DNA from 2 places in the Marinococcus sp. PL1-022 genome. Region 2 is predicted to be linked to the other one. Evidence: predicted binding sites of a transcription regulator. Region 2 holds the regulator's gene; the other holds the start of a gene.
What was found. Region 2 encodes Rex, which represses fermentation and respiration genes when NADH is low (regulators of the CRP and FNR family bind a similar motif). Its sites were predicted from a motif close to TTGTGAAATATTTCACAA; they were not measured.

Region 1 (9,690 bases), 450 kb from region 2:
ATCCATCTGGCACTAACCGGAAGCCGTATGCTTGCCTTGAAAAAACGAAAAAAGAAACGCTCTTTCTGAAAAAGCAAACGGCCTGCAGGGATGAATTCCCCGCAGGCCGTTTATTGTTTATGCATTTTCATTTGACGTATAGGGCTCCATCTTTTTCCACTGCGTACGAATAGTGGAGGAGGCCACCCCGTAGCGTTCGGCGATTTCTTTTTGCGTGCCGCCTCCCACTGCGTATTCAAGAGCTGCTGCCTGGGCCTCCGGTTTGCGGATCACAGGGTTTTCCTGCTCGCAAAAGCGGGTCCACAGCTCTGCAGCTGAAGATACTGCTTCTTGGGACAGCTGATCGGAGCTTTCGAGTGTCTCCACTACTTTCTGCTGATCCTCGTTCAGGTTTGAAGTATCGGCCGCAGCATCTGAACCTGCTTCAGAACGGGTGGAGGCGCTATCTGCTTCCTGGTATTTCTCCTGAAGATCATCCTTTAGTGTGCGAAGCACATCCGGCAGGTGATGCGTGATCCATCCGGCTTTATCCGCTTCGTTGTCCGGAACAGAGCCGGTAACGCTTTTAATAACGTCATCGGCGAAATCCGGATGGAACGGCAGCAGGCCAAGCATTGGATACCATTTATCCTCTACAGGGACTAAAAAGGCGAGAAACACAATGTTTTCCTGCAGGTCCCGGAAAAAGGACAGTGGTTCAATATGGTGAACTTCCTCGCTCAGCAGGTCGGTGACCTCGTACCAGTCGTCGGTCATTTTATTCAGGCGGAACAGTGACAGGTTATGCCCGGTCCAGTTGGAATAAAGCCGCTGAAGCCGCGGGTGCTGGCTGTTGTGCTCTATCTGCTGATGAATATTCATCCATTCCCTGCGCTCATTGCCGTGCAGTAAAAAGTCAGCAAGCGCCAGATTTTGAACAAATTTATGCCAGGCATAAGGGAAATAGTTCGGCCGGTAGACCCGGCGGTAATAATGGCTGAAATCCTTCCGGCTGTCTTTGTTTGCAGCGGCTGCAAGATCCAGCTGTATGTTGGTTACTTCTTCAGTCGTATAAGCTGGCTGGTTGGCGGGATCGCCGCAGCATTTTTTGTATTTTTTACCGCTGCCGCAAGGACACGGATCGTTACGTGAAATACTCATACATTCAGGCTCCTTCTCACTAGTATGTTACTATTCCTTCAAATTCTAACATACATTGCCCTGAAATGGGGAATCCCTGCGCTTCGGGGGGAGGGAGACGTGAAAAAACCCTTCGCAGTGGAAGGGTTCTTCAGGGCTTTATTCGTACAATAATAGGTTCGTTTAACTGGTTCCCTGCCCGTTCGCATTTTCCCATACGTTACGGAGTGTCTCTGCGCTGTGGTGGAAGCTCCGGGCTTCATCTTCGTCGAGCGGCAGTTCGATTACTTCCCTGATCCCCTCGCGGTTAATCACGGCCGGGACCCCGATACACAGATCGCTTTCCCCGTATTGGCCATCCAGATAGGCACTGACGGTCAGGACGCTGTTTTCATTTTTAAGAACCGCGTTTGTAATACGGGTAAGCCCCATCGCAATCCCGTAGCTGGTGGCGCCTTTTCGTTCAATGATTTCATAGGCAGCCCCGCGTACGTCTTTAATCATGTCTTTCATTTCCTCCACATTTTTATCTTCTTTTTCATCCGCCAGCTCTACGGCGTTTCGGCCGCCGACGTTTGCCTGACTCCAGACAGCAAGCGACGTGTCACCGTGTTCGCCAATAATATAGGCATGGGCATTCTGGGCGGCAGTGTCGAAATAGTCACTCAGCATAAACCGAAGGCGCGAGGTATCAAGAATGGTGCCACTTCCAATGATTCTCTCTCTCGGAAGCCCGCTGAACTGCTGGGTGGCATACGTCAGAATATCCACAGGGTTGGCAGCGATAAGAAATATTCCGTCAAAGCCATTATCCATCACCTGGCCGACGATATTTTTAAATATCGCTGTGTTTTTGCCGACAAGGTCGAGACGGGTCTCGCCGGGCTTTTGGTTGGCGCCGGCAGTAATGCAGACAATATCGGCATCCCGGCAGTCTTCATACGTGCCGAACCAGGTTTTCGTAGGATGCGGGGCAAATGCTTTGCCGTGATTCAAATCCATCACGTCCCCTTCAGCCTTGCGTGCATCCAAATCGATGATCACAAGCTCCTCAACGACGGCCTGGTTAATTAATGAGAACGCATAACCGCTTCCAACAGCGCCGGCTCCGATAACAACAACCCGGTGGACGTGATTTCTTTTCATATATAAAAACCCCTTTCGAATGTAAATCATGTGAATGATTGAACAATCTTTATTTATCTATATTGTGCACTATTTCACAAAATGATGCAAGTGTGGGCAACACATAGTTGTGAACAAATGATGAACTTAAGTGTTGGGAGGAATTTGAAACGGGAAAGGAGCAGAATAGGAGGGATGACCCGATGAAAAATGCATTAAAATACGCGCTCCCGACGGCGTTGACGTGGGCGGTAATTGGCCTGCTCGCCGGGCTGAATCTCGACAGGGGCTGGCTGTGGGTGCTTGCTTTCGTGATTTTTGGATTTCTTGTCAGCTTTGTTACAGTGATAATGGCGCAGTGGATTATTTCTAAAATAAATATGTAATTAGTACCGGAGAAATTAGGGAATGGTGTATGTAAAGTTTAAAAGTGAGAAGGAGCGTGTGAGAATGGAAGCGACAGACAATCGTCGGCCGGTCATAGCGATTACCGGAGCAAGCGGCTACATTGGAAGAAATCTCATGGCGGAGCTGAAAAAGCATGCAGATATTATTGCTCTCTCAAGAAACATAGATACAAAGGAAAACGAGGAGCATGTAACGTGGCGCTCGTGTGATTTATTTTCATTAAAGGATGCAGAAGAGGCACTCGAAGGCGCAGATTACGCTCTATACTTAGTCCATTCGATGATGCCGACGTCCAAACTGACCCAGGGGCGGTTTGAGGACATGGATGTTATCCTGGCGGATAATTTCGCACGTGCCGCCGAGCAGAAGCAGGTAAAGCAGGTCGTTTATTTGAGCGGCATTATCCCTGAAGCTGAGCACCTGTCACGCCATTTAAGCAGCCGGCTTGAGGTGGAAAACATTCTGAAATCATACCGGACGCCGGTAACCGCTATACGGGCAGGATTAATTGTCGGCCCACAGGGATCCTCATTCCCTATTCTCGCAAAGCTGGTGAAGCGGCTGCCGGTCATGGTTCTTCCGAAATGGACGCAGACCAAGACCCATCCGATCGCCCTGGCCGACGTATTAAACAGTCTGCAGAAGAGTATCGGGGAAGAATCGCTCTACAACCGTTCGATCGATGTCGGAGGCCCGGACGTAATGACCTACCGGAAAATGATGGGTATCACCTCAAAGGTGATGGGGAAAAAACGGTATGCAGTCACCGTGCCTTTTTTCACCGTGCGTCTTTCCAGACTGTGGGTGAGTGTGACTACGGGGACACCGAAAAGCCTGGTCTATCCCTTAATTGAAAGCCTGATTCATCCAATGGTGGCTGATCCCGCAAAAAGTGTGAAAGGTATTAGTGATGGGAAAATTTCATTCGAGGAGGCTGCAGAAAACTCCCTGAAGGAAAGCAGGAAGGAGCAGTCATCCATTTTGGCACGCCTGAAGCCAGCGCCTGTGGAACGCAATGTCCGCTCGGTCCAGCGCGTGACAATTCCAAGTGGAAGAAACGCGGACTGGACGGCCCGTTATTATATTAAGTGGCTCCCGAAGCTTCTGCGCCCGTTCGTAAAGGTGGAAACGACGGATCGTTATCTGTACGGCCTGCGGCCTGCTTTCATGAAAAGAACGTTTCTTGAGCTTTCTTATTCTAAGGAACGCAGCGAAGAAGACCGTGCGCTTTACTATATTACCGGGGGGCTGCTTGCCCAGGTAAACGAAGGAGAGCGGGGGCGGTTGGAATTTCGCAAAATACCTCATACGAATCAGTGCATTGTAGCGGTGCATGATTACGTTCCGGCTATGCCATGGTACTTTTATCAATATACTCAGGCATTTATTCATCTTTGGATCATGAACCGCTTTAAAGCACATCTTGAAAAAGATCAGTGGACGTTAAGAAGATCCCGCCAGCTCCAGCCGGAGTCATAATTTTTCTTGTTTATCTCCAGCTTTTTTAAGGAAGATATAAAAGGATAGAGGCAGTCTGCAAACAGAAGGGAGACGGTGCCGTATGAGCACCAACCAGTTGATCCGTGACTATTTTGTCAATCATGCAGCGGAGATGGCGAATACATGGTACGAAACGTTGGAGGAATCAGACAAAGAGTCTGCTTACGCAACGACGGATCCAAAAGAAATTGAGGAGCTGAAGTCTCAGACGTACGAGTTTCATTTATGCTTTTCAAGCATTTTTGTCGAGGACCGGAATACGTGGGAGAATACCTTTGAAGTATGGATAGACGGCGTTATAAATGATCCCAAGTACTTCCGGACGAAGGATGCCCGGGTCGTCCGGGAAATGATGAGATACCGGGAGCAGTACACAGCCTATCTGAAGCGTTTTTATGCGGAAGAGCACGCAGAGCTTTCCGCCAATATGAAAGAACAGCTGCGGGAGCTCGTAACAAACGGCATGGATCAGATTATTCTTTCGTACGTGGAAAAATCCAACCGGCTGCTCCTGCAGAAACTGGAAGCTAAGGAAAGCATTATTAATGAATTGAGCGCTCCAATCATTTCGCTGAATAAATCCTCTGCCCTTCTTCCGTTAATAGGTGAAATTGATGAAGAACGGGCCGCAGTGATACTCGAGCATTCGCTCGAGGCATGCGCGAAAAAACAGGTTTCTGAATTGTTTATCGATCTGTCCGGCGTAGCCGGCATCGACACCCACGTCGCTCATCAGATTTTCGGGCTGATCCGTTCGTTAAAGCTTATCGGCGTGCAGCCTGTTCTGGCGGGCATGCGTCCCGAAATCGCCCAGACCTCCGTCAATCTTGGCATCAGCTTTCAGGACGTGCCAATTGCTTCATCGCTTGCCCAGGCAATGGATCAAAAGCATTAAAAAAGACCGGCTCTCCCGTAAAGGGTGCCGGTCTTTTCTTCGTCTTTAATGCAGAATCAATCTGCTTTTAGACTTTTTCTACAACGTACGTTGGTTTTTCAACGAATCTTTTACCGCCGAGTTCTTCGGAATGATCGAAGTAGCCGCCGAATTTATAGACGACTTTGTATTCCCGGTCAGGCTCTGTAAACAACTGGTTTTCGTTGTTAGAAACAACTGTAACATGATTGTTTTCTACAAAGCTGTCAATTTCACTCGCTTTATAGTTCGTACCTGCAGTTAGTTCGGAAACGGATTGGCTTCCCATATATAATCGCTCCTTTGCTTTATAATTTGTCCACTAGTACAGTTACCCGGGAAGAAACGATGTTAATCATACGATTTAATATCCGCCGCGGATATTTGGTTCTACGTCCTCTAAATAAAACTTCGTCAGCTTCTCCTGCTCCTCCCTGGAGAAGGAAGGCACGCTGACTGCCTCGAGGCTGTCAGACACCTGTTTTTTATTCCGGAATCCTGGTATGACGCAGGTGACATCGTCATTATCGAGAATCCAGCGAAGCGCTGCCTGCGCCATGGTTCCCCGCTCTTCTTTAATCCACTGGAGGGAGGTGCTGAGCTCCACGCCCTTTTGGAAAGGAAGACCGGCGAATGTTTCTCCGACATTGAAGGCGTCGCCGTCCCGGTTGAAATTGCGGTGGTCATCTTCAGCAAATGTCGTTTCTTTTGTATATTTCCCCGTTAACAGCCCACTTGCGAGCGGCACGCGGGTCAGAATGCCGACGCCCTGCTTTTTGGCCTGCGGAAACAGCCGTTCTGCCGGCTTTTGGCGGAAAATATTGTAGATCACCTGAAGCGCCTTAACATTCGGGTAATGCAGGCATTCCATGCCCTCCTCCACTGTTTCCACGCTGACGCCGTAGTGCCGGATTTTTCCCTGCGCCTGCAGCTCATCAAGTACCTGAAACACCGAGCCGTCTTTTAAAACGTCAATCGGCGGGCAGTGAATCTGATAAAGGTCCAGGCGTTCGCGTCCGAGACGCTTCAGCGTAGCGTCCAGGTAGTTCGTGACGCTTTCCCTGGAATAAGTATTTGGGTCATTAATATCGCCGCCGCGCGCAAATTTGCTGGCAACGTGAATCTTGTCTTCTTTTCCCTTTGTCGCTTTTCCGATTAACTCTTCGCTGTGGCCGTCCCCGTAGACGTCGGCCGTGTCGAAAAAATTCACGCCTGCATCCATGGCAGCCTCAAGGCCCTTAAGCGCTTCGGTATCGTTTGTTGCTCCCCACGCGCCGCCAATGGCCCATGTGCCAAAGCTCAGTTCACTTACTTCTAATTCGGTATTTCCCAACTGACGATATTTCATACCGTCCACCTGCCTTTTAATCAAAGTATGGTAGGCTATTCCCGTTCTGTAAATATTTAAGCGTTCTCATGATTAATGGTTTTGATTTAGTGTAATGTTTCCTATAATAAAAGCAGTTCATTTTAAAGGAGGCGGAGTCCTTGTATTTATTTAAAGAAAAATCGATCAGAAATACAATTGATGTCAATCAGCAGGCGCTTTCCCTCATTGAAGACGGCTTCCGGCGCCTGCAGGCAGGAGAAGTAACCATGCCCCCTGTGCTCAGCATGCCCATTGCCGACAAAAATGGGGAGATGGATGCAAAAACGGCCTACGTCAAAGGTATGGATCAGTTTGCCCTGAAAATTTCGACCGGTTTTTTTGATAACCCGGACAAAGGGCTTCCAAGCCTCAGCGGAATGATGCTTTTATTTCACTCGGATACAGGCTTCCCGGCAGCAGTACTTCAGGACAACGGCTACCTGACCGATGTGCGCACAGGAATTGCCGGAGCTGTGGCAGCCAGGTATTTGGCTAAAGACGAGGCAAAAATTGCAGGTATTGTCGGAACTGGCACGCAGGCGCGCTTTCAGCTGCGTGCGCTGAAAATGGTGCGGCCGTCGATTGAAAAAGTGTATGTGTATGGGCGCAAAAAAGAACGGATCGAGGCGTACCAGCGTGAAATGGAGCATGAGCTTGGCGTTACGACAGAAGCTGCCGATCTTGAAACGGTCGTACGAAACTGCGACGTGCTCGTCACGACGACCCCGGCGACAGAGCCGTTCATCAAAAAAGAATGGCTGCATCCTGGGCTTCATATTACAGCGATGGGCTCAGATGCCTCGGAAAAGAATGAAATCGAGCCGGATGTACTCGGGGCAGTGGACATTCTTGCCTGCGACGCCTCTTCCCAGGTATTTTCCATCGGAGAACACCGGACGGCGAAAGAAGCAGGAATCATCGATGAAAGCAGCACCGTGGAGCTCGGGGCGATTATCAGTGGAGAGGCGTCCCGCCGGGAAACGATGGAACAGATAACTCTCTGCGACCTGACAGGCACCGGGGTGCAGGACACGGCAATTGCGGTCTACACGTACGATCAGCTTAAGGTCTCCGGAGAAGGACTTGAAATAACAGAGGACGAATAAACAGAAAGCGCCGGATTAATGATCTGGTGCTTTTTTTGCTTTTTTCGGGGGGAGGGGTGGTGATTTATGGAAAAAGTTATATAATTATTTGTAAACGATTTCATTAAAAGGGGGCTATGATGGTGGGCGAACGAAGGAAGCGTTGGTTGTTTGCTGTTTTCTTTCTCGGTTGCCTGGCCAGTCTGGCAGCAACCGTTTATTTTGGCACAAAGGCTTTTTACGTGGAACCGGTCAATTCAGAGGAAAACGAAACGTACCAGACGAGGGCAGCGCTCATTATGGAAGAAGCAGGCAATCCTTACTGGGAACAAATTAAAGAAGGCGCTGTTGCAGCGGGCGAAGAGGCGGGCATTTATATCGAAACGTACGGACCGTCCAAAGCAGGTAAAGATGAGCAGCTTGAAACGATGAACCGGATGATCGAGAGCAATGTAGACGCTATTATCACTCAGGGCATTGATGATCCTGTTTTCCAGGAGCTGGTGCAAAAAGCGCTGGAAAAAGGGGTGCCGGTCATCACGGTAGACAGTGACGTGCCGGAGAGCGGGCGGCGTGCCTATATCGGCACAGACAATTACGAAGCCGGTGTTTCGGCAGGGGAAGAGCTGCTCCGAAATACGGAAGGAATGCAGCATGTCGGCATCGTTTCTGGAAGTGCGGACACGGTCAATCAGAAGGAAAGGGTGGAAGGCTTCCGGGATACTGTGGAAGCAAGCGGCCGCGTGGAAATTAAGGATATCGGGTATTCCGGAATCTCTGAGATTGGGGCCGCACAGGCCACCTACAGTTTATTGAAGGAGGAGCCCGACATCACAGCGCTGTACGGCACGAGTGCTTTGGACGCTATTGGCATAGCCCAGGGGATGGAAGAGATTGAAGGAGCCGGTGAGCTGTATGTAATCGGGTTTGATACACTGCCTGAAACAGTACAGCTGCTTGAGGAGGGTACAATTGATGCCACGGTCCGTCAGCATCCCGTACAAATGGGGGAGCAGGCGGTTTATGATGTGGCCCGGCTGAATCAACAGCAGTACGTGCCTTCGGTACAGCACACCGAGACGGTTATTTGGAGAGCTTCTGATGCTGCACGGGAAGGGGGCGGGGAGCGGTGATACGATCTATCCGTTCGAAAATGGTGTTTTTCTCCTTTGCCTTTATTCTGCTTTTTAACGCTGTAGCGATTGGTATTTACTGGAGCTCAGAGCGTATTACTAATGAATACAGTACGAGCTTCGACCGCTTTGTGCTGTTGAATTCCATCTCCCGGCAGGCCGAAGAATGGACGGCAGCGACGCAGCAGATTGCGACCAACCCTTCACAGGAAACGTGGGCCGCTTATTATCAGGCATCCGGGGAAATGAAGGCACTGGCAGAAGAGCTCGGTAATGAAGAAGGCCAGCCGGGGTCGGTCGAAATGCAGAGCTACATGCAGCTGCTCGATTCACTCGAACAAAACAGTGAAACAACCGCTGGGTTTGTGCTGCAGGGCGATATCGAAAAATACGGAAGCAATCTCGCAGAAACCGAACAATCGAACGCCTATATACAGGAAAGCACGCTGACTCTTATCGATCAGTCCCTGACAGAGTATCAGCACCTGTATGCCCAGCTTCAGGAGCGTAATACCTCATTCCGCTATTTTATTATATGCCTGTTTGCTACGTCGCTATTGATTGCTGCTTTTATTGCATTCCGGTTCTCTTCAAGCATTACAAAGCCGGTCGACGAATTGTCCCGGGCAGCAGGGGAGGTATCGCGCGGCCATTTTCAGGGGGAGCCGCTCCGCATTCGTTCGGGAGACGAACTGGAACTTCTGGGCCGTACGTTCAACCGTATGCGGACAGATATTCATACGTACGTCGGCGAAATGGAAAAAAAGGCAGAAATGGATCAGCTGATGAAGCAGCTGGAGCTGAAGCATCTGCAGAATCAGATCAACCCGCACTTTTTATTCAACACCCTGAACACGATTTCAAAAATGGCTTATCTGGAAGATGCGGAAGAAACGTCGGAATTGATAGAATCTGTTTCTTCTCTGCTGCGCTACAGCTTAGGGAACATCGAAAAAGAAGTAACGCTCCGGGACGAACTGGATGTGATCCGGAGTTATTTTCATATTCAGGAAACAAGGTTTCGGAACCGCTTATCTA
Region 2 (9,690 bases):
GAACGGCTCGGCAGCCGGGCGGCTTTTGCGGACTGGACGGCCCAGACGATCCGTCCGGCTGAGATCATCCGTGTGGCCCGCATCGCCGGCAAAGCAATGGATGCACACGCGGTGGTGCCGGAATATGCCCAGCTCGCAGAAGCAGAAAAAAATTGGCAGAAAGCCCAAAGCGGGAGATCCGAATGAAAGCAGAAATACTGATCCGTATGATGAGTGCCGACGATATCGACAACGTGATGGAGGTAGAGCATAATGCCTTTTCAATGCCGTGGAGCCGGCGTGCGTTTGAAAATGAAATATACAATAACCAGTTTGCCCATTATCTGGTGGCAGAAGTCAAAGGCAGAATTGTCGGCTACTGCGGGGTATGGATTGTTATTGACGAGGCGCATGTAACCAATATTGCGGTGCATTCACGCTACCGCGGACGGAAAATCGGGCAGGAGCTGCTGGCCAATTTAATGGAAGTTGCCTACACTTACGGAGCCCGGACGATGACGCTTGAAGTGCGTGAAACCAATGAGACCGCCCGGAACCTGTACGATAAATTCGGATTTGTGCCCGGCGGGGTCCGAAAAAATTATTACATGGATAATAATGAAAATGCGATAGTAATGTGGGTGAATATGAATGAACAAGCGTGAACCAATAGATATTCTGGCTGTGGAAACGAGCTGTGATGAAACAGCTGCTGCAGTGATCAGAAACGGTACGGGGATCCGGTCCAACGTTGTCCTCTCCCAGATGAAAAGTCATAAACGCTTTGGCGGCGTTGTGCCGGAGGTTGCTTCGAGACATCACGCAGAAGCTATCACCCAGGTCATGGAGCAGGCGCTTGAGGAAGCGGGAAGCACGTTTTCCGATTTGTCCGCCGTAGCGGTAACGGAAGGTCCCGGACTTGTCGGTGCCCTTCTTGTCGGCGTAAATGCCGCGAAGGCGACAGCGTACGCGAAGGGGCTGCCGCTGATCGGCGTCCATCATATTGCAGGCCATATTCAGGCGACCCGGCTTGAGGAGGAATGGGAATACCCTGCTCTTGCGCTCGTCGTGTCCGGGGGCCATACCGAGCTGGTGCTTATCCAGGAGGAAGGGGAGTATGAGCTGCTTGGCCAGACAAGAGATGATGCCGTGGGAGAAGCATATGACAAGGTCGCGCGTACTCTCGGCCTGCCGTATCCCGGCGGCCCGGAGCTCGATAAGCTCGCTGAAAAAGGAGTGCCGGACGTGCCGCTGCCCGTTGCCTGGCTCGAGGAGGGCTCGTATGATTTCAGCTTCAGTGGCTTGAAATCTGCTGTTATGAACACGCTCCACAACGCCCGCCAGCGCGGGGAAGAATTAGCTCCGGAGGACGTTGCGGCAAGCTTTCAGCAGAGTGTCATTACCGTGCTGACGGAAAAAACAGCCTGTGCAGCAGAAGCCTTCGGGGTGAAGCAGGTGATGGTAGTCGGGGGCGTGGCAGCGAACAGCGGTCTTCGGACAGCGATGGAAGAGAAATTCAAAGACAGCGGCATCAAGCTGCAGATACCACCGCTGCATTTATGTACCGATAATGCAGCCATGATCGGAGCTGCTGCCTATATCAACTGGAAAAAAGGGAATTTTTCCGGTATGGATTTAAACGGCGTGCCCGGCCTGCCGCTTCATACGTAACAAAAAGCCCGTGTTCTCTTCTGCTGAGACACGGGCTTTGCTGTATAAAGTGAATATGATTAGGAGCTGGATTCTTCGAGCTGCAGTTCTTCCCATTCTTCCATCAGCTGTTCCAATTCGCCTCTCAGTTCGTTAATCGACGACTGATAGCCGGCGGCCTTTTCATGGTATTCGTATACGTCAGGTTCGAACAAAGCGGCTTCCTGCTCCTCAACGAGCTGCTCTTTGGCTTCAATATCCTGTTCAATCTGTTCAATGCGGCGCTGCCGCTTGCGGGCCTCACGCTTGGCTGCTTTATCGTCTGCAAATGAAGACTTTGCTGCGCCGGTGTCTTCAGGCTTCGGTCCTTCACGCTCTGCCTGGAGAGCCGCTTTTTCCCGCTCTTCCTCCTTTTTGAACAAATAATAATCATAGTCCCCGATGTAATTGCGGACGTCGCCGTCGCCCATTTCGAGAATGCGGGTCGCGATCCGGTTCAGAAAATACCGGTCGTGGGAAACGAACAGAATTGTTCCCGGGTAATCGATCAGGGCGTCTTCAAGCACTTCCTTGCTGTCGAGATCAAGGTGGTTGGTCGGCTCATCGAGCAGCAGGAAATTCGACTTCTGCATCATCATTTTAGCAAGCGAAAGGCGCGCCTTTTCCCCGCCGCTTAAGTCAGACACCTGCTTCAGCACGTCCTCGCCGGTAAATAAAAACTGGCCGAGCACCGTGCGGATGTCCTTTTCGTTTTCAAGCGGATATTCGTCCCACAGCTCCTGCAGCACGGTCTTGCCCGAATTCAGCTCCGCCTGCTGCTGATCGTAATAGCCAAGATCCACTTTACTTCCGAGCTGAATATGCCCTTCATCCGGCTCAAGATCTCCCTTGATCGTTTTTAAAAAGGTACTTTTGCCCGTTCCGTTCGGTCCGATCAGCGCAATGCTCTCGCCGCGCTGGGCGCGTACATTTAAATGCTCAAAAACGGGCGCCTTATCATCAAAACGGAAGGTAAGGTCTTCTGCCTTTAGTACATCGTTTCCGCTCTGCCGGTCAATCTCAAAGCGCAGGGAGGCGGATTTGCCGTCCCGTTGCGGTTTATCGAGCTTGTCCATTTTCTCGAGCTTTTTCCGGCGGCTCTGGGCCCGTTTGGTTGTAGAGGCGCGCACAATATTTTTCTGCACAAAGTCTTCAAGCTCGGCAATTTCCTTCTGCTGCTTTTCATAGGCCTGCATTTCCTGTTCAAACAGCTCGGCCCGTTTTTCCTGAAACGCACTGTAATTGCCGTAGAACAAACGGGCTTTTTTATGAATGATTTCATACACCTTCGTCACAATCTGGTCCAGAAAATACCGGTCGTGGGAGACGATCAGGACGGCACCCGGATAGCTGCTTAAATACTGCTCGAGCCAGCGGAGGGTATCCATATCGAGATGGTTGGTCGGCTCGTCAAGAATCAGGAGATCGGGCCGTGACAGCAGAAGCTTGCCGAGGGCAAGGCGAGTCTTCTGACCGCCGCTTAGCGACTGTACCGGCGTTTCGAGAGAGAAGCTGCCAAAGCCGAGGCCGGCCAGCACCGTGCGGATGTCGGACTCATAGCGGTAGCCGCCACGGGCTTCGAATTCCTGCTGGCGCTGGTCGTAGTCAGCCATCAGCTTTTCGTAGGCGCTGGTGTCGTCAATAATACCAGGCTCGGACATTTTTGCTTCCATGCGGCGCAGCTCGGCTTCAGCTTTTTGCAGATGGGTAAAAACCTCGAGCATTTCATCCCACATGGTTTTATCGCTGTTTAAGCCGGTGTGCTGCTCCAGATACCCGAACGTCGTGCCCTTTGGCATCGTGATGGAGCCAGAATCATACGAGGATTCCCCGGCAAGAATTTTCAGGAGGGTGGATTTGCCGGCCCCGTTTTTGCCGACCAGTGCGACCCGTTCGCCTTCCTTTACTTCGAGTTTTATTTGATCAAGTACGGTTTCTGCACCAAAAGACTTGGTGACACCCGAACATTGAAGTAAAATCATATTTATATAGCTCCTTTAATAACATCTCTGATATTATCAGTGTATCGTACTTTTCCGTGAAACGCGAAACAGGATAAGCCTCGCGCGTGGTAAGCGTTTCGGTACGTTTTCGTGGGGACACATGCTATACTGTCTACAGACGATGACAATACATTTAGGTGGAAATAATTATGAATACAGACCAGCAAAAAATTCCGCAGGCTACCGCAAAGCGGCTGCCCCTATATTATCGATTTCTGGAAAGCCTGTATGCAACAGGAAAAACCCGCGTTTCCTCAACCGAATTGAGTGAGGCGGTCAAGGTGGACTCGGCAACGATCCGCCGGGATTTTTCGTATTTCGGCGCACTTGGCAAGAAAGGGTACGGCTACAATGTACAGTACCTGCTGTCGTTTTTCCGGACCACCCTGGACCAGGACGAGGCCACCGACGTAGTGCTTCTTGGTGTGGGGAACCTGGGAAGGGCGCTGCTTCGTTACAATTTCTCCAAAAATGAAAACACCCGGATTGTGGCTGCATTTGATATCAATAAAGACATGGTCGGAGAGCAGATCGGCAACGTTCCGGTGTATCACACCGACGATCTGGCGGAAAAGCTTGAAGAGCATAACGTTTCCGTAGCGATGCTCACGGTGCCGTCCGCTGCGGCCCAGACGACCGGAGAAAAACTGGTGGAGGCAGGCATCAGCGGCATTTTAAACTTTACCCCGGCCCGCCTGTCGGTTCCTGCGACTGTGCGCGTGCATCATATTGATCTTGCCATCGAGCTGCAGACACTCGTGTATTTTCTGAAAAATTACCCGCTGGAAAGCGAATAGGCCGACAGTGGGAAATGTATATTGATCCATTAAAAAGGGACCGCCTGAATGCTGGCCGGTCCCTTTTGCTATTTCTTCTTTTTCTGCTCTGACATGAGGCGCAGGTAGTTAAAGCCCATCACGAGGTCATACGCGGCAAAGGCGGCGAGCAGAATGCTCCAGAACGACCAGGAGGACTCACTGACGGAAAAGTACGTAAACATCAGCAGCACTCCGCCCAGCACAAAGTAGAAAAGAGCAGCGGTAGAAGCTTTCATATTACATCAACCCCTGAACAAGCAGAATAAGTGCACTTTCAGCTTCACGCATCATGCGTTCAATTTCATCCTGGAACAATACCTGAATACCGACCACAAATGCATTCATGATAGAGTGGACGATTATCGGCACGATGATCCGGCCGGTTTTGACATACAAATAAGCGAATACAAAGCCGATCATGGTGTAGACAAGCAGATGAGTGAAATCCAAATGCACGGCAGCAAATATCAGGGAGCTGATAATAGCGGCAATAAAAAAGTTTGTCCGTTTGTACAGCGAGCCGAATATGGCTTTACGGAACACAAGCTCTTCGAGAATCGGGCCGATCACAGCTACAATAATGACAAAGGCCGGCATGCTGTTAACGAGCTCGATGATCTGCGCCGTGTTTTCAGACGCCGTATCGATGCCGAGCAGGTTCTGTTCAATCAAACCGGCGGCGATCTGGCCGGCGTAGGCGAGGGCGAACCCGATAAAAATCCAGGCGATGGAGTTTGGCCAAGGCATTTTTGGTTTATTAAACGCAAGACTTTGGCCTCTTTCAGGAATCAGCAGAATCAAAATAACAATCAAAGCGACGATAAAGCTCGCAAAAATCCAGAAGTACGAAGCCTGCTGTGCGGAATCAAAGCTGCCTACAGCCAAAAGGGCCGGGACGGCAACGATGCCCGAAAGCTGCATAAGTACATAAATAATAACAATGCTCCAGTAACGTGCGGCCATGGAAGGGGATCACTCCTAATCTCTCTCGGTTAAATCCAGTTTCGAACGCTCTAATTGTATCACAGGTACCTGCAGGAAGAATAAAGAGAGCGCTTGCGAATTTATGACAATTTTGAAATAGAAGATTAATAAAATAATTAGCAGGGAATGTGAGTGAATGTGCCATCAAGCGCCGGAATGGGAAAAGAAAGAAAAAATTTTCGCTTCCCTCTTGCAAACAAAGCCCAGGTTGATTAATATAATAATTGGGTTTAGCACTCGGATAGAAAGAGTGCTAACAACAATGTTGTTACTGTCGTTCCCGTTACATATAACGGACGATGAAAATATTCTAAGGAGGTTGTTTTCCTTGTTAAAGCCTTTAGGTGATCGACTCGTACTCGAACAGGTAGAATCAGAAGAAAAAACCGCTGGCGGTATTGTGCTGCCGGACTCCGCCCAGGAGAAACCACAGGAAGGACGCGTGGTGGCTGTTGGTGCCGGAGCTGTAAAAGACAACGGTGAACGCGTAACGCCGGAAGTAAACGAAGGCGATATCGTCGTTTATTCGAAGTTTGCAGGCACAGAAGTGAAATACGACGGCAGAGATTATTTAATCGTCCGCGAAAGCGACATCCTCGCTGTAGTTCAGTAATCAGCTTCATTTCGAAATCATTATTACATTAGGAGGATTTCATCATGGCTAAAGATATTAAGTTTAGTGAAAACGGCCGCCGCGCGATGCTCCGCGGTGTGGACGAACTCGCAAACGCTGTAAAAGTGACGCTTGGACCGAAAGGCCGCAACGTTGTTTTGGAGAAGAAGTTCGGCTCCCCGCTTATCACCAATGACGGTGTAACCATCGCCAAAGAAATCGAACTCGAAGACAACTTCGAAAACATGGGCGCGCAGCTCGTATCCGAGGTTGCCAGCAAAACGAACGACATTGCCGGTGACGGTACAACAACAGCAACCGTTCTTGCCCAGGCTATGATTCAGGAAGGCCTGAAAAACGTTACCTCCGGCGCGAACCCAATGGGTATCCGCCGCGGCATGGAGAACGCGACCAAAGTAGCGGTCGAAGAGCTCCGTAACGTCAGCAAGCCGATTGAAGGCAAAGAATCCATCACGCAGGTTGGCGCGATTTCTGCAGGATCTGAAGAAATCGGCCAAATCATTGCAGAAGCCATGGAGCGCGTGGGCAACGACGGCGTTATCACAGTCGAAGAATCCCGCGGCCTTGATACAGAGCTTGAAGTTGTGGAAGGCATGCAGTTTGACCGCGGCTATGCGTCTCCGTACATGGTTTCCGACAACGAATCCATGACGGCGGAGCTTGATAATCCGTATATTTTAATCACGGACAAAAAGCTCACAAGCATTCAGGAAGTACTTCCGCTGCTTGAGCAGGTTGTACAGCAGAACCGTCCAATCCTCATCATCGCAGAGGATGTGGAAGGCGAAGCGCTTGCAACGCTCGTAGTTAACAAGCTGCGCGGCACATTCAACGCAGTAGCAGTGAAAGCACCAGGCTTTGGCGATCGTCGTAAAGCAATGCTTGAAGACATCGCTACACTTACCGGGGGTACGGTCATTACAGAAGACGTAGGTCTTGATCTGAAAACTGCAACGATCGATCAGCTTGGTCATGCCAACAAAATCACGATCGATAAAGACAACACCACGATCGTAGAAGGAAGCGGCGATCCACAGACAATCGGTGCCCGTGTAACGCAGCTCCGTACGCAGATGGAAGAAACGACTTCCGAATTCGACCGTGAAAAACTTCAGGAGCGCCTCGCGAAGCTTGCCGGCGGCGTAGCCGTTGTTAAAGTCGGCGCAGCTTCTGAAACGGAAATGAAAGAGCGCAAGCTCCGCATCGAAGACGCCCTCAGCTCTACACGCGCAGCAGTAGAAGAAGGCATTGTCTCCGGCGGCGGTACCGCGCTGATGAACGTCTACAAAAAAGTAGAAGAAGAAATGAACAACACAACAGGCGACGAAGCAACCGGCGTGAAAATTGTTCTCCGTGCCCTCGAAGAACCACTCCGTCAGATTGCTCATAACGCAGGCCTTGAAGGCTCCGTTATCGTTGAGCGCCTGAAAACAGAAGCAGTTGGACACGGCTACAACGCAGCGACCGGCGAATGGGTGAACATGATTGACGCAGGCATTGTCGATCCTACAAAAGTTACCCGCTCCGCGCTGCAAAACGCATCGTCCGTATCCTCCATGTTCCTGACAACCGAAGCAGTTATCGCCGACATCCCAGAAGAAAATGGCGGCGGTGCCGGCGGCGGCATGCCAGACATGGGTGGCATGGGCGGAATGGGCGGCATGATGTAATGTCGCTCGCCCAGCCCTTATGTAGTAAGGGTGCTTCTCGATAGGGAAGGTTGAAATGAGCAGAATACTCACATTTTGCTAACATTTGAATAGGATTGACTTTAAGCTTCTCATGAGTTCACTGAACTTGTGGGAAGCTTTTCTTTTATTCTTAAATTATAAAAATGCATGTGGGAAAGAGTGATTTTTTGAAATAATGGTGATTCAAGAGAATTAATCTCAAAACTGAGTCTTCAAGTATAGGGCCGGATTGTGGAAGAGTCAATTTTGAGATATTGAGAGGTATTTTAAAAGTTGTAACCTCTACAAAGTTATATAATAGAAATTCACACCAATTGAAACTACCGGAAGCTGCCTCTTTCAGGCAGTCCTTTCCAACTTTCGATACTTATCGCTATAATTTTGACACGATTTATGAGAGATCCATAAACGAGTAGTTATCCTTTCGCGTGTTTTGTTTATGATGGGGATAAATCCTTTCTGTCGAATTAGTTCGATAGGAGGGAGGGGATGGAATGCAGCACCCATCATCAAAGTTTGATTATCTTATTGTTTACTTGGAAACCCTCTCAAAAATTAAGAGCGGGGGTGAAGAAACGTATCCTGCGTGGGTTAATGAAAAGATGCAACAAACATGTGAAAAGATTGAAGATTTATGCAAACAACTTTACTAATTAATGACAGGTTAATGGTGTTCTCGTAAGAGAATACTGGTGGGAATAGGTTAGTATTATATCTAGCTTGAATGAAGTAAGGTGGGGATGGAGATAGCTTGAAGTAGTGATTCCATCCCTCTTCATGATTTTTTTCATAGCGTTTTCTACATTTGTTGTAAAGTACGTGTATATGTTCATTCCTCCATGTCTTAATAGTGAACTGTGACTTTATTTTAGGAACGTAAGTACTGTTAATGCGATTGAAATGTAGATTTTGTGTGTAAAGTTATATATAATGGCAATGAAGATCACTTGAGGAGGGTGGAAAATGGATGATGTGCTAGCCTATAATGAAGTGCTTGATAGTAGGCACGATTTCCCCTCTATTGCAAGAACTCTCTACTCGAACTATCATACATTCATGCAGGATGTGAATGTATGGGAATTGCTTGAGAATGTCTTACCCAAGGAGTATTATCAGAGCATTGAACATCTTAAAGAAGATACTCTAGGTCATCAAATCATTAATGACTTTGTTATGAGACACTATCCAGGAGAGCAAAAGTTAAAATATGAGCTTACAAAAAGGTATATCAATAGAGACTCTGAGATCTCAGCATATGAAATAAATGTAAATAAAAGTAGGTTAGATGTGGGTAGAATTAATGGTAAAAGTTATGCTTATGAAATAAAAACGGAACTTGACTCCCTTGAGAAGTTGGAAAAGCAAGTAAGCGATTATTCAGAGGTATTTGAATATACTTATGTTGTTGTTCATCCATGCCATTTTAAAAAGGTGATGAACATTGTTCCAGAGCATTGCGGAGTAATTACTTATCGTGAGGTGAGTGGTGACTTTAAATTTAGTTTTAGAAAGCGTGTAGATAAGAGTCCTTATCTCAATAAAAGTTCTATGTTAAGAAATCTGAATTCAAAAGAGCTTGATTATATCCTTAAATCCTCAAAGTATGAGGGTTCTTTACCAGTAGAAAGAGATGATAAACATGAAATTCTGTTAAAGTTGTCAGATCAAAAAATTAATGCCCTCTTTAAGAGGGCATTAAAACAGCGGTACAACAAACAATGGGGTAATCTTTGTCAGAATTTCGGCAAGGTTTATCCAATAGATGTCCAAGCTGTATTTAAGTCTGGAATTTCACCTGAATTGATCTACTTCAAGAATTCTTCCAATGTTTTGAGATAGTGACTAGCAGCGAATCCTTTCCAAGATGGCTGTGAGTTGCCCTTTTTAGTACC

Region 1: SIC45_RS14410 (L-lactate dehydrogenase) is a predicted target of Rex. The motif match lies at 2,328-2,345, and genes of this name have one in related genera.

Annotation. Positions count from the first base shown of each region.
Region 1 is NZ_JAWXCX010000001.1:2,814,500-2,824,189, reverse strand. Features, by position in the region: gene SIC45_RS14420 (DoxX family protein) at 1-69, shown strand, start outside; gene SIC45_RS14415 (SEC-C metal-binding domain-containing protein) at 118-1,140, opposite strand; gene SIC45_RS14410 (L-lactate dehydrogenase) at 1,303-2,265, opposite strand; gene SIC45_RS14405 (hypothetical protein) at 2,448-2,630, shown strand; gene SIC45_RS14400 (NAD(P)H-binding protein) at 2,695-4,131, shown strand; gene SIC45_RS14395 (STAS domain-containing protein) at 4,214-5,047, shown strand; gene SIC45_RS14390 (hypothetical protein) at 5,115-5,354, opposite strand; gene SIC45_RS14385 (aldo/keto reductase) at 5,430-6,413, opposite strand; gene SIC45_RS14380 (cyclodeaminase) at 6,554-7,540, shown strand; gene SIC45_RS14375 (substrate-binding domain-containing protein) at 7,663-8,652, shown strand; gene SIC45_RS14370 (sensor histidine kinase) at 8,649-9,690, shown strand, end outside.
Region 2 is NZ_JAWXCX010000001.1:2,366,228-2,375,917, reverse strand. Features, by position in the region: gene tsaB (tRNA (adenosine(37)-N6)-threonylcarbamoyltransferase complex dimerization subunit type 1 TsaB) at 1-186, shown strand, start outside; gene rimI (ribosomal protein S18-alanine N-acetyltransferase) at 183-644, shown strand; gene tsaD (tRNA (adenosine(37)-N6)-threonylcarbamoyltransferase complex transferase subunit TsaD) at 631-1,650, shown strand; gene SIC45_RS12185 (ABC-F family ATP-binding cassette domain-containing protein) at 1,710-3,650, opposite strand; gene SIC45_RS12180 (redox-sensing transcriptional repressor Rex) at 3,821-4,468, shown strand; gene SIC45_RS12175 (DUF4305 domain-containing protein) at 4,537-4,725, opposite strand; gene SIC45_RS12170 (type II CAAX endopeptidase family protein) at 4,727-5,452, opposite strand; gene groES (co-chaperone GroES) at 5,802-6,086, shown strand; gene groL (chaperonin GroEL) at 6,131-7,777, shown strand; gene SIC45_RS12155 (hypothetical protein) at 8,293-8,451, shown strand; gene SIC45_RS12150 (sce7726 family protein) at 8,762-9,637, shown strand; gene SIC45_RS12145 (beta family protein) at 9,604-9,690, opposite strand, start outside.